DNA from 3 places in the Agrobacterium sp. CG160-95 genome. Region 2 is predicted to be linked to each of the others. Evidence: predicted binding sites of a transcription regulator. Region 2 holds the regulator's gene; each other region holds the start of a gene.

Region 1 (4,283 bases), 800 kb from region 2:
GGTGAAGCCTTCCAGCTTGTCAACGGTATAGCCATTCGTCTGGGCCTTGAGGTCCGGCAGGAAATCATGTGCTTCCTGCTTGGCCACCAGCGGCAGTTCGCCACCGATCTTGCCCGGCTTCAGGTCAGCGATCGCGACGCGGTAAAGCTTCTTGATCTTTGCCTTGTCACCGACCTGATTGTCGCGCTCGACGATATAGACATAGTCGCCCTGTGCGGTGATTTCAGAAAGGCCGACCCAGCCTGCCTCGGTCTTGTCGAGCGGGTAACGCACGGCGCCCCATTCCTTGGACTTCGGATTGTAGGAGACGAGCTTGACGAAACCCTTCTCGTCCGTGCCCCATTCGCGCTGTACGGCCATCCACAGCGTCGCGTCGTCGCCCTTGCCGATCATGGTCACACCTTCGAAACCGAAGCGGGTTTCGCCAGCCAGCAGTTCCTTTGGCAGAGCGATCTCAGCCTTGATCTCGCCCTTGGCGCTGACATTGTAGAGTGCGTGGGGCACTAGCTTGGCACTGTCACCTTCCGAGGCCAGCCAGAAGCCGCCCTTACCGTCAAGCGTAATGCCTTCGATGTCGAGTTTCTGGGCTGCGATACCGTCGCGCTTGATGCGCAGGGCGCTGGTGATGGTGGCAGGCTTCTTCGTTGCGTCGATGGTGTAGATCGACGGCTGGTTGCCATAGACCGAGTCGGACACGGCATAGAGGATGCCAGGCTTTTCAGCATCGCCCACCAGACCGGAGAGAGCGCCCCAGCCGATCGGTGCGCCATCAACGGTGGCGGAAGCGAGCTGCGGGTAGGCAATCTGGCCTTCTGCGCGTTCATAAATCATGACATGCGAGCGAGCGCCGCCATCTTCGACGAGATCGGCTTCGTTGGCAGTGACGAGAAGATTGCGCGACGGAATGGCGACGGCGCCTTCAGGCGAAATGCCCGACGGCAGAAGCTGGACCAGTTCCGGTGTGCCGCCCGTATCCTTGTAGACCGCAGCGAGAGACGCGCGCTCGGCAAGAACGAAAAAGTACTTCTGGCCATCGAAGGTTGCCGCCTCCAGACCTTCCGGCTCGATGCCCTTGGCCTTGGAGCGCTTTTCCGGATAGTGGCCGATGCTGGCGGCAGCGTGCTCAAGGGTGGCACCGGCTTCATAAAGAAGCTTGCCGGTCTTGTCGAAAATGGTGAAGCCGCGCGCGCCGCCCTGCCAGTCACCCTCATTGGCGATGACGATGCGGTCATTGTCCAGCCACTTCACGGCATCTGGCTCACGCTTGCGGCCTTCCTGCTTGTCGGTGAACTTGATCTGGCCGTCCGTCTTCGTGTCGACGCCTTCCAGATCAACCGTGCCGGCGGAGAAATGCGTCTTTACCGTACCGGTCTTGCCGTCGATGATGACGATGTGGTTGTTTTCCTGCAGCGTGAGCGCGATCTCGCCATTGGCATTGATCGAGACGAATTCCGGCTCCGGATCTTCCGGGGAGATTTCGGCAAGGCCGGTCACGTCGATCTTCTTCAGCGTCGCGCAGTCAGCAACACCGTTCTTCAGACCGACCGTCACCAGATAACCGGCCGGCATCTGTGGCAGGGCGCCTTCGTTCACCTCTTCATCGCGTTCGTTTTCGATCGCGATAGCGGCGAAGGTCTTGTCCGGGGAAATTGCGACAGAATCTGGCTGGCCGCCGAGATCGCAGCTCGCTTCAATCTTCTTGGTGGCGATATCGACCGTCACGAGCTTGCCGGACGGCTTGGCGCGGTTTTCGGACGTGTTGACACCGGCCAGAACCTTGGCGCCAGCAACGGCAACCGAGGTCGGTTCGCCTTCCAGCAGCAACGCGCCGCCAGCCTTGGGTGCCTTGGCGTCGGTGATGTCAACGAAACCAATGCCGCCAAGCGGGCTGTCCGAATAGATCAGCGTCTTACCGTCTTCGCTGGCGGTCACGATTTCAGCTGAAGTGACGGCCTTCGCGTCCTTGTCCGCTGGCAGGTTCTTTACGACCGGGAAAGATGCGATGCGGTTGAAAACCGGCTCGGCAGCAGCCGGAAAGGCCGCGGACGTGAGCAGAGCAGCAGTCAAAGCCATCTGCGAAAGTCGGAACGCCATTATAAATCCCCCTTGGATCCAAAAAAACACCCTATGGCTTCTGCGTCAGAGACATGACAGCGGCATGACATTTCCTGCCGGAGGAATCAAAAAGCCCGACCATGAAGGCCGGGCTTTCCTGTTCGTGCGCACATTCCGCGTATCGGAGCGCCGTGTGACCGGATGGATGCTACACAGGCGCGCTCTCCTACTTTCAAGTACATCTTGCCGGTTCGAAAAAAGGGCTATCCGAAAAATCATTTCGAAAAGCCGCCCGGTTTACGTGCCGGCATGATGGCGTCAGGGCGTCAAAACATGTTTCCTCGTGAACCTGAAAAGCCGCCCGCCCGCCGCCGGACGTCACGGCCTTTCGGAAACCTTACGAGTTGACGGCGTCCTTCAGGCCCTTGCCTGCGGAAAACTTCGGTACGTTGCGAGCCGGGATATCGACTTCAGCACCCGTGGAAGGGTTACGACCCTTGGAGGCTTCACGACGGCTTACGGAGAAGCTGCCGAAGCCAGCGAGACGGATGTCGCCACCGCTCTTCAGTTCGTTCTGTACGGTTTCGAATACGGCATCAACAGCGGAAGCAGCATCTGCCTTCGTGAGACCAGCCTTTTCGGCAACAGCAGAGACGAGCTCGTTCTTGTTCATGTTTCCACCCCTTTCAATGGTTTGAAACGACTCAAATTAAGCCGGCGCAGAATACGTCTGTATCCGCGCGCAGCAACTCAAAAGCGCTGGAATCGCCTGAAAAACAAGGGGTCTGCGGGGTTTTTCACAAAAAAGGCCGACATTTCTGCCGGCCTTTCCCTTAAACGTGCCAATTTCGCACCAGTTCTGCGAGCATCAAAGAAGCATCGCGCCTTTCGGCATCTAACACATTGAATCTACGCACAGGTGTCGCGAAAACCGATTCTGGCTTTCACAACCACTTGGCAATCAATGTGCGATCGTCTGTCCGCCCTCGTCGACACCGTCGACAGTTGCGATAACAGGCGTTTCGATGCTGCCGTCCCACTCGATTGGCTCGGGCATGCGAAGCAGCGCGTGCTTGATGACCTCACCCATGCGAGAAACCGGGATGATCTCCATCTCGTTCTTCACATTATCAGGAATATCCGCCAGGTCCTTGGCGTTTTCTTCCGGGATGAGCACCTTCTTGATGCCGCCGCGAAGCGCCGCAAGCAGCTTTTCCTTCAGGCCGCCGATTGGCAGCACGCGACCACGAAGTGTGATCTCGCCCGTCATCGCCACATCCTTGGAGACCGGGATACCGGTCATGATGGAGACGATGGCGGTTGCCATGGCGACACCGGCAGACGGTCCATCCTTCGGGGTAGCCCCTTCCGGAACGTGAACGTGGATGTCGCTCTTGTCGAAACGCGGCGGTTCGATGCCGAAGTCCACGGCGCGCGAGCGGACATAGGATGCCGCTGCCGAAATGGATTCCTTCATCACTTCCTTGAGGTTGCCGGTGACCGTCATGCGGCCCTTGCCCGGCATCATCACGCCTTCGATGGTGAGCAACTCACCGCCGACTTCCGTCCATGCCAGACCGGTGACGACACCAACCTGATCCTCACGCTCGGCCTCGCCGTGGCGGAACCGCGGAACGCCCAGATAATCCGGGACATTGGCTGCGGTGACTTCCACGGACTTGACCTTGCCCTTGATGATCTCGGTCACGGCCTTTCGCGCAAGCTTCATCAACTCGCGCTCGAAGCTGCGCACGCCCGCCTCGCGGGTGTACTGCTGGATCACGATCATCAGAGCGTCGTCGCTCACCGAGAACTCTTCCGGACGCAGGGCATGTTCCTTGATCGCCTTCGGCAGCAGGTGACGCTTGGCGATTTCGCGCTTTTCGTCCTCCGTGTAACCGGCGATGCGGATCACTTCCATACGGTCCATCAGGGGACCTGGAATATTCAGCGTGTTGGCCGTGGTCACGAACATCACGTCGGACAGGTCGTATTCCACTTCAAGATAGTGGTCCATGAAGGTGGAGTTCTGTTCCGGATCGAGCACCTCCAGCAGTGCGGAAGACGGATCGCCACGGAAATCCATGCCCATCTTGTCGATCTCGTCGAGCAGGAAGAGCGGATTGGACTTCTTGGCCTTCTTCATCGACTGAACGATCTTGCCCGGCATGGAGCCGATATAGGTACGGCGATGACCGCGGATTTCCGCCTCATCACGCACACCACCC
Region 2 (4,283 bases):
CCTTTGTCGAACGGACATCTGGCGCTATCATCATCCTGCTTCTGTTCCTCATTCTCATGAATGTTGGCGCAATCCTGTTGCGTCGCCGCTTTGAGCGGCGCTGGTAGAGGGAGCTAGAGCAATGAACATGTTGTCGGAAGCAGCAGTTGAAAAGGCGCTGGACAAGAAAATGAATGAAGTCTCATACAAGATGATCGGCAAGGATGTTTCGGTTTATTACGGCGAAAAGCGCGCGCTTTACGACGTGAACCTCAATGTCCGCGAAAACACGGTGACTGCACTTATCGGCCCGTCCGGTTGCGGTAAATCCACTTTCCTGCGCACCTTGAACCGCATGAACGACACGATCGACGGTTGCCGGGTCACCGGCAAGATCACGCTCGATACCGACGATATCTACGATCAGCAGATCGACGTCGTGGAACTGCGTGCCCGCGTCGGCATGGTGTTCCAGAAGCCGAACCCGTTCCCGAAGACGATTTATGAGAACATCGCCTACGGCCCGCGTATCCACGGTCTCGCCCGCAACAAGGCGGATATGGACCAGATCGTCGAGCATAGCTTGCAGAAAGCGGGTCTTTGGAACGAGGTGAAGGATCGTTTGCTGGAATCCGGCACGGGCCTGTCCGGTGGCCAGCAGCAGCGTCTGTGCATCGCACGCGCGGTTGCCGTCAGCCCGGAAGTGATCCTGATGGACGAGCCGTGCTCGGCGCTGGATCCGATCGCGACTGCGAAGGTCGAGGAACTGATCCACGAACTGCGCACCAACTACACCATCGTCATCGTCACGCACTCCATGCAGCAGGCGGCGCGCGTTTCCCAGCGTACGGCCATGTTCCATCTTGGTCATCTTGTCGAAGAAAACGAAACCGACAAGATGTTCACTAATCCGGACGACCAGCGCACGCAGGACTACATCATGGGCCGCTTCGGCTGATCCCCGGCCGGTGCTTTATCGTAACCGTACAAGACTGGTGCCTCTGCCGTGCCCCGCTGTTGGGCACGCGCATGCAGGCCAAGCCGGAGGAATAGACCATGACACAGACAACGACCCATTCGCATATCCTGTCTGCCTATGACGACGAACTGAAGTTTCTGACGCGCCGCATCGCCGAAATGGGCGGTCTTGCCGAGCAGATGTGCGGTGACGCCGTGCGCGCACTCGTCAATTCCGATGCTGCGCTTGCGCAGAAAGTCATTTCGGACGATACCATTCTCGACCACGCTGAGCGCGAAATTGGCGACAAGGCGATCGTAACCATCGCCAAGCGTCAGCCGATGGCGGCAGACCTTCGCGAGATCATCGGCACCCTGCGTATCGCCGCCGATCTCGAACGCGTCGGCGATCTTGGCAAGAACACGGCCAAGCGCGTTATCGCTGTCGCCGGCACCGGTGTTCCGCGCAAGCTCGCCCGCGGCATCGAGCATCTGTCCGACCTGGCGCTGGTGCAGCTCAAGGAAGTCCTCGACGTCTATTCCACGCGTTCCGCCGAAAAGGCCAATGCGATCCGTGAACGCGACGAGGAAATCGATGCCATGTACACGTCGCTCTTCCGGGAGCTTCTGACCTACATGATGGAAGACCCGCGCAACATCACCACCTGCACGCATCTTCTGTTCTGCGCCAAGAACATCGAGCGTATCGGCGATCATGCGACGAATATCGCAGAGACGATCTATTACATGACCACCGGCAGCCAGCCGGAGGGCGAGCGTCCGAAGGACGACAGTTCCAACACGCTTGGTTCGGTGACCGAGTAACAGACAAGCAGAAGCTTGCGGAGTTCAGCATATGGTGCCCAAGATTGCAGTTGTGGAAGACGAGGAAGCGTTGAGCGTCCTGCTTCGTTACAATCTCGAGGCTGAGGGATACGACGTCGACACGATACCCCGTGGCGATGAGGCGGAAATCAGGCTGCAGGAGCGCATTCCGGATCTTCTTATCCTGGACTGGATGTTGCCCGGTGTCTCCGGTATCGAACTGTGCCGGCGCTTGAGAATGCGGCCGGAAACAGAACGCCTGCCCATCATCATGCTGACGGCGCGTGGCGAAGAGAGCGAACGGGTTCGCGGTCTCGCTACCGGCGCTGACGATTATGTCGTCAAGCCGTTCTCGACGCCGGAACTCATGGCCCGGGTCAAGGCCATGTTGCGCCGGGCCCGTCCGGAGGTTCTGTCGTCGGTGCTCAAATGCGGCGATATCGAACTGGACCGCGAGACCCATCGCGTTCACCGCAAAAGCCGCGAAGTGCGTCTCGGCCCGACGGAATTCCGCTTGCTGGAATTCCTGATGACGTCGCCGGGTCGGGTGTTTTCCCGCTCGCAATTGCTGGATGGCGTCTGGGGTCATGATATCTATGTCGACGAGCGTACTGTCGATGTGCATGTCGGACGTCTGCGCAAGGCCCTGAATTTCTCGCACATGCAGGATGTCATCCGCACGGTGCGTGGTGCGGGATATTCGATGGAAGCCTGAGCGATGCGGAACCAGATAGTTTCGCTGGCGAAGTAGTGCACCAAAAAATCAGGAAGCCCGAAATCTGAAACGATTTCGGGCTTTTTCAATATGAATATCCGCCAAACTCGATGCCATTGTCCGTTTTGACCGGAGGAGATCGGCGGCGCGTTGAAATCCGGATTGAAGGGTCACGCCCGATAGTAAGGGGAAAGGGTGAGGCCTGCCATCAAGCCGCCCAGAAAGCGGCTTTATTTTTGTCATAAAAAAACGGGCCCGAAGGCCCGTAATTTTTGAGTGCTGAATGCGTGCCGCAACACTCAAGCCTTGCGGCGCTCGCTCACCGGCTGGTAGGCGAGTTTCGCATGGAACTTGCAATAGGGCGAAGATTCCAGCGCTTCACAACCGCAGAAATGGAAGTCGTCCTTCAGCGGATCGCCAACCGGCCATTTGCAGGTGCGCTCGGTCAGTTCCGTCAGCGTCAGGCGACGGGAAATCGGCGTGACAACGTTCTTGGAAGGAACGTAATCGAGCACCTGCGCGGTCTCGATATCGATCTCCTCGTGCAGCGCCGTTGCAGCGTTCGAACGGGTGAGGATACGCGCCGGTGCCGCGTTGACGCGACCTGCGAAAGTCGTCGCGCGCGGGGCAGGGGCAGCTGTGCGCTTCGGCGCGGAGCGTGCCGAAGTCACTGGACCGCCAGCCTTGACGCGTCCCGGCAGATTGAGACGATGGACCTTGCCGATCACGGCATTACGGCTGACGCCGCCCAGCTGCGCTGCAATCTGGCTGGCGCTAAGGCCCTCGGACCACAATTTCTTGAGCTTTTCGACTCGTTCGTCTGTCCAGTTCATGCCGCTTCTCCGCTTGTCGCGTGTATTTTCGGCAGAATCCCTCTCCGTCTCGCGCGCATGCCGCAAGCGTGGTTTCCGCCTGATTTTCGGTGACTAGTTCCGCCGCAATGCAGTCTAGTAATTAGCGATTAACCTAGTGCCAGCCCGACTCCGTGGCAAGAGTCGCGGGAATCATCTGGAATCGATTTTCCGGTTTTCCCCAACTTGCTGGCGTATTGAGTCTGAAAGGCAACACCTTGGGGCTGGCCCGCCGCCGCATACTAGTGCTTGAGAAGCCCGGGAAACGCTGACTTTTGTTGACATCGGCAAACGAAGTGACAATAGTGCCCCTGCCGCCGCAAGGCGGCATTTTGATTTTCAGGCGAGGGATAACCCCGCAAGCCTATTGACAACAGTTTGACAGCGCATCTGCGCAAGGAGTGATACAGCCATGGCCGAAGCCGGCGCGCCATTGTTTGATACGTTTTCAAGAGCCCCCCTGCGCTTCGAGCGCGGTGAGGGTGTATGGCTGTTCACGGAAAGCGGCGAGCGATATCTGGATTTTGCGGCCGGTGTTGCTGTCAACTCGCTGGGCCACGCCCATCCTCACCTCGTTGATGCGATCAAGACGCAGGCCGAGAAGGTCTGGCACGTCTCGAACCTTTATGAAGTACCGGGACAGGAAAAACTCGCCAGGCGCCTGACGGAAGCGACTTTCGCGGACAAGGTATTCTTCACAAATTCAGGCGCGGAAGCCCTGGAATGCGCCATTAAGACCGCCCGCCGTTATCACTATACCAAGGGCCATCCGGAGAAGTTCCGCATCGTGTCCTTCGAAGGCGCTTTCCATGGCCGTACACTGGCGACGATCGCCGCGGGTGGCCAGCAGAAATACCTCGAAGGTTTCGGTCCCAAGGTCGAAGGTTTCGATCAGGTTCCGTTCGGTGATGTCGATGCCCTCAAGGCCGTCATCACGGCTGAGACTGCAGCACTTC
Region 3 (4,283 bases), 680 kb from region 2:
CACCTTTCGCCGTTCTTGCGCTCGCAACCGCATCCCATGCAGAGCAGGAGTTTCCGGCAAAGCTGGTCTCGCACGCCATTCTGCCCGCCAACACCATCATCGCAGCACCTGCCGACGCGCCGGAATACCTCAAGACATCCGCCAAGTTCACGACGGCCGACCGCAAGCGCGCCGAGGGTCTCGGCACCGTGCCCGGCAAGGATGGCGTTCGCCCGACCGGCCTCTCCATGCCGTTCAACGGCCAGGCCATGCAGGGCTTTTCCGGCATCAAGGCCATGGCGGACGGCAGCTTCTGGAGCCTTTCCGACAATGGTTTCGGCTCGAAGCTCAACTCCAGCGACGCCATGCTGATGCTCCACCACATCAAATTCGACTGGGATGCCGGCAAGGTTAACGCGCTGGAGACGGTGTTCCTTTCCGACCCGGACAAGAAAGCTCCCTTCCCCATCGTCATGGAAGGTTCGACCAAACGTTACCTGACGGGCGCCGACTTCGACGTCGAATCCATTCAGCCCGTTGCCGACGGCTTCTGGGTGGGCGAAGAGTTCGGTCCCTACATCCTGAAATTCACCCGCGACGGCAAGCTGACCGACGTCATCGCCACCAAGGCCGGCGATATCGAGGTGAAGTCCCCGGATCATCCGACCCTGGCACTGCCCGGCAACCCCACGCAGAAATTGCCCGCTTTCAACCTGAAACGATCAGGTGGTTATGAAGGCATGGCGCTCTCCAAGGACGGCTCGAAGCTTTACGGCCTTCTCGAAGGCCCGCTCTACACCGCCGAAGGTCAGGTCGAAAAGACCGAAGACGGCTCAACCGCCCTTCGCATCATCGAGCTCGATACCGCCAAGAAGGAATGGACAGGCCGCACCTGGCTCTACCCACTGGCGCAAGGTGGCGAAGCCATCGGCGATTTCAACATGCTGGACGAGAGCACCGCGCTGGTCATCGAGCGTGACAATGGCGCCGGCACCGCCGACAAGGCCTGCGCCGACCCGAAAAAGCCGGACGTAAACTGCTTTGCCGTACCTTCCAAGGTCAAGCGCATCTACAAGATCGAATTCAACGACGCCAATGCCGGCAAGGCGGCGCGCAAGATCGGCTATATCGATCTGCTGAAGATCTCCGATCCTGATAACAGGAAGCGTCAGGGCGGCGGCAACGGTTTCTACGACATGCCGTTCGTGACCATCGAGAATGTCGACCGTGTCGACGCCACCCATATCATCGTCGGCAACGACAACAACCTGCCCTTCTCGGCCGGTCGTGCGCTGGACAAGGCTGACGACAACGAGTTCGTCCTGCTGGAAGTCAAGGACCTTCTCGACGCGAAGTGAGGAAAAGGGTGCCGGAATTCGTTCCGGCACCGTCAGCGCATCGGCGCAATCTCAACTGAACGGAGCGTTCCTGCGGCCTGAAAAAGGAAGCGAGGCGCTCCGTTACTGTACCGACCCAACCTGACCCGGAACCCGGTTCCGAAACAGGAAAGACCCGTCATGCAGGACAATGCCGAACGACTGTATTACGCCCTGAGGAAAAGCTGGTCGCTCGAAACCAGCAGCCTGTGGTCGAGAGAAAACCCAGCCAGGGGGCAAGGCGGCGTTACAGCTCTTGTGGTGCAGGATATTTTCGGTGGCGACCTCGCCAAAACCGTCGTTAGCGGCGCCGACCATTTCTACAATATCGTCAACGGCACCCGCTGGGATTTCACCTTCACCCAGTTCGATATTCCGGTCGGTTACGAGGACAGGCCCGCCACCCGCACGGAGGCGATGGCAAGGGCCACGCCCCTGCAATATGCCTATCTCAGCGCCTGTATCAGGAAGGCGCTGGGGCACGGTTGAATAATAACGGCTTGTAGCGAGGCGACCGGTTTGTCTCGTCGACAAACCGATTTCGGTCTGTCGTGTTTTTCGTTTGCGGTTTAAAATCCACAACTTCAGCTTCTCCTCTCAAAGCAGACACAATCCATGGCATAGTACCGCAGGTAAACGAGGTGTGCCGAGAGGAGAGTTGTGCGATGAGTGAGAGCTGCCCGGTCCTGACGCCCGCCGAACGGCAGGTTCAGGATATATTGCAACGGACAGAATCGGCGATGGTGTCCACTATTTTCGCAGCGCTTGAGCGTGCAAGCAAACAGGCTGCTGACGAACTCCAGTCAATCGGGTCTGAAATACAGCCACCGCCTCGTGACTATTTTGCCGCTGTCGCACACCAGCAGCTTTTCCTGCTGCTATGCGGAGCCGACCTGGAAACATTCGAGGGCGGAGATCCCGAAGTCGCGCGTCACATCATTCAGAATGCCCAAAACATATCCGACCATTACTGGCAGAAGAAAAATGCCGCAGCGGATGTTTCGGGCAACTGACAGACTCTGCGTGAAGGCAAGATTTCGCTCCACGCGATGCAACACGCACAATCTGCATTTTTAGAGGGAATGACCGGCCCGACCGGCTCCCTCGGCCTTTCCCACGTCACATGTCCTTCATCATCCCCGGTTAAGCAGGCCAAAATCCGGAGACTGGAATGGACTCGACCGCACAACTCAATCGCCCCAAGCTCGCAGAGACCATTATCCATTCGACGGCAAGCATAAGAGATTCAAGCCTCGGCGAATGCTGCGAAATTCTGGCGGATACCTCCCTGCACAATGTCGAACTCGGGAACTACTCCTATCTTGGACGCCGCTGCATGGTCGGTGATGCGACAATCGGAAAGTTCTGCGCCATCGCCGCAGAGGTCAGGATAGGCGCCCCGAACCATCCGATGGACCGACCGTCCATGCATCGTTTCAGCTATTGCCCGGAATATTACTCTGCGGATGCTGTGCGCGACGACACCTTCTTCGATCAGCGCAAGGCGGATCGTGCCATCATCGGTCACGACGTCTGGATCGGCCACGGGGTCATTGTCTTGCCAGGTGTAAAGGTTGGAGACGGTGCAGTGCTCGCGGCCGGCGCGGTCGTCACCAAAGACGTGCCGCCCTATACAATCGTCGGAGGCGTCCCCGCGAAGATCATTCGCGAGCGATTTTCGCGAACCGTCGCGGAGAAGCTGGCCTCTATCGCTTGGTGGAACTGGCCATTCGAGACGATCATGGCACGGCTTGCCGACTTTCAGTCGAGCGATATCGAAGCCTTTTGCGAGCGTTGGTCCTGACACAATTCGTGCCCCAACGGCGAAAACGTCTGTTTGTTATTCGAAGAAAAATGCCAGCCGGCCGTCAGCCTCGCCACGGTGAGACAGAGTTGCAAAATCATGCAACCGACTTTTTCATATCGATGAGGATTTCACCTTCTCTTGACGGATGCGGGCGACGCCCGCACTCCTCAAAGCCGCAATCGCTGTAAAGCGCTATGTTCTTCGTCATCCGCATATTCGTGTAAAGGCGCAATTCGCCAATCCCACATTCCAAAGCGTGTAGCTCCGCGAAACGGAGAAGTGATTTCCCGATGCCTCTTCCCTGAAAGATGGGACTAACGGCTATGCTGTAAATCATGAGATATCGGTGATGGCTTTCGAGAACCACCAATCCAGACGTTTCGCCATCGGTTACGCTAAACCACACTTGTTCCGCAGAAATGCGCGGCAGGTAATCTTCAAAAGCGGGTTCGGGCGCAGCGCCCACGATTTGTAGATATGCTGGAATATAGGCCGCAGCACTGATCTCTTTCACGATCAGCGCTTCGTGCGGCAACGCCAGTCTAAATCGTGTCTCGGTCAACTGATCCCCTTAAGCCAGCTCCCATGTTGACCAGCATTCTATGCTACGTCATGCGCGCGACCATTTATTCGAACACAAACGCCAACCGCTTGCCCGTCAGTTTCGCCAGTTGCTGCAGGCGTCCGTCCAGACGCTCGCCGGCAAAATCGCAATAGGCGTGTGGTACGACGAATTCCAGATCCAGATCCGGATTGGTGGATTTGCGGAATTTCAGGTGATCGACGACACCGGGCATGGAGGCTGAGAAGAGGTAAACGACGCGCAGCAGGCCGCCCAGCAACTTGCCGAGTTCCAGCAGGCGGTCACCCGCCATGGCGGCAAGCGGCTGTGTGGTACCGTTGTCGTTCAACCCTTCGAAGCGGTAATAATTGGCAAGCGCAATATAGGCGCGGCCCGGATGGGTGATCGCCACGAAGGAGGAGTGGGCGATGATGTTGAGCGCCTGCAGACCGCGATAGTCCGGATGTGCACGCCAGCTGATATCGGCCAGAAGGCAGGCCGCCTGCCGGTAACGGCTTTCCTCTTCCGTCTCCTCGATGCCGAAGACCGGAAAGGTGCG

Evidence for each region. Region 2 encodes PhoB, which activates phosphate uptake and scavenging genes when phosphate is short. Its sites were predicted from a motif close to TGTCATNNANCTGTCAT; they were not measured.
Region 1: the regulator PhoB is predicted to act here: its motif matches at 2,148-2,164, upstream of ACQZ63_RS00955 (esterase-like activity of phytase family protein).
Region 3: the regulator PhoB is predicted to act here: its motif matches at 2,473-2,489, upstream of ACQZ63_RS01620 (DapH/DapD/GlmU-related protein).

The regions. Positions count from the first base shown of each region.
Region 1 is NZ_JBNWDU010000001.1:191,814-196,096, forward strand. It holds gene ACQZ63_RS00955 (esterase-like activity of phytase family protein) at 1-2,094, opposite strand, end outside; gene hupB (DNA-binding protein HupB) at 2,453-2,746, opposite strand; gene lon (endopeptidase La) at 3,017-4,283, opposite strand, start outside.
Region 2 is NZ_JBNWDU010000001.1:993,858-998,140, reverse strand. It holds gene pstA (phosphate ABC transporter permease PstA) at 1-107, shown strand, start outside; gene pstB (phosphate ABC transporter ATP-binding protein PstB) at 122-937, shown strand; gene phoU (phosphate signaling complex protein PhoU) at 1,036-1,761, shown strand; gene phoB (phosphate regulon transcriptional regulator PhoB) at 1,793-2,476, shown strand; gene ACQZ63_RS04955 (GcrA family cell cycle regulator) at 2,776-3,309, opposite strand; gene ACQZ63_RS04950 (aspartate aminotransferase family protein) at 3,740-4,283, shown strand, end outside.
Region 3 is NZ_JBNWDU010000001.1:316,474-320,756, forward strand. It holds gene ACQZ63_RS01605 (esterase-like activity of phytase family protein) at 1-1,337, shown strand, start outside; gene ACQZ63_RS01610 (YunG family protein) at 1,497-1,844, shown strand; gene ACQZ63_RS01615 (hypothetical protein) at 2,021-2,368, shown strand; gene ACQZ63_RS01620 (DapH/DapD/GlmU-related protein) at 2,527-3,159, shown strand; gene ACQZ63_RS01625 (GNAT family N-acetyltransferase) at 3,257-3,724, opposite strand; gene ppx (exopolyphosphatase) at 3,789-4,283, opposite strand, start outside.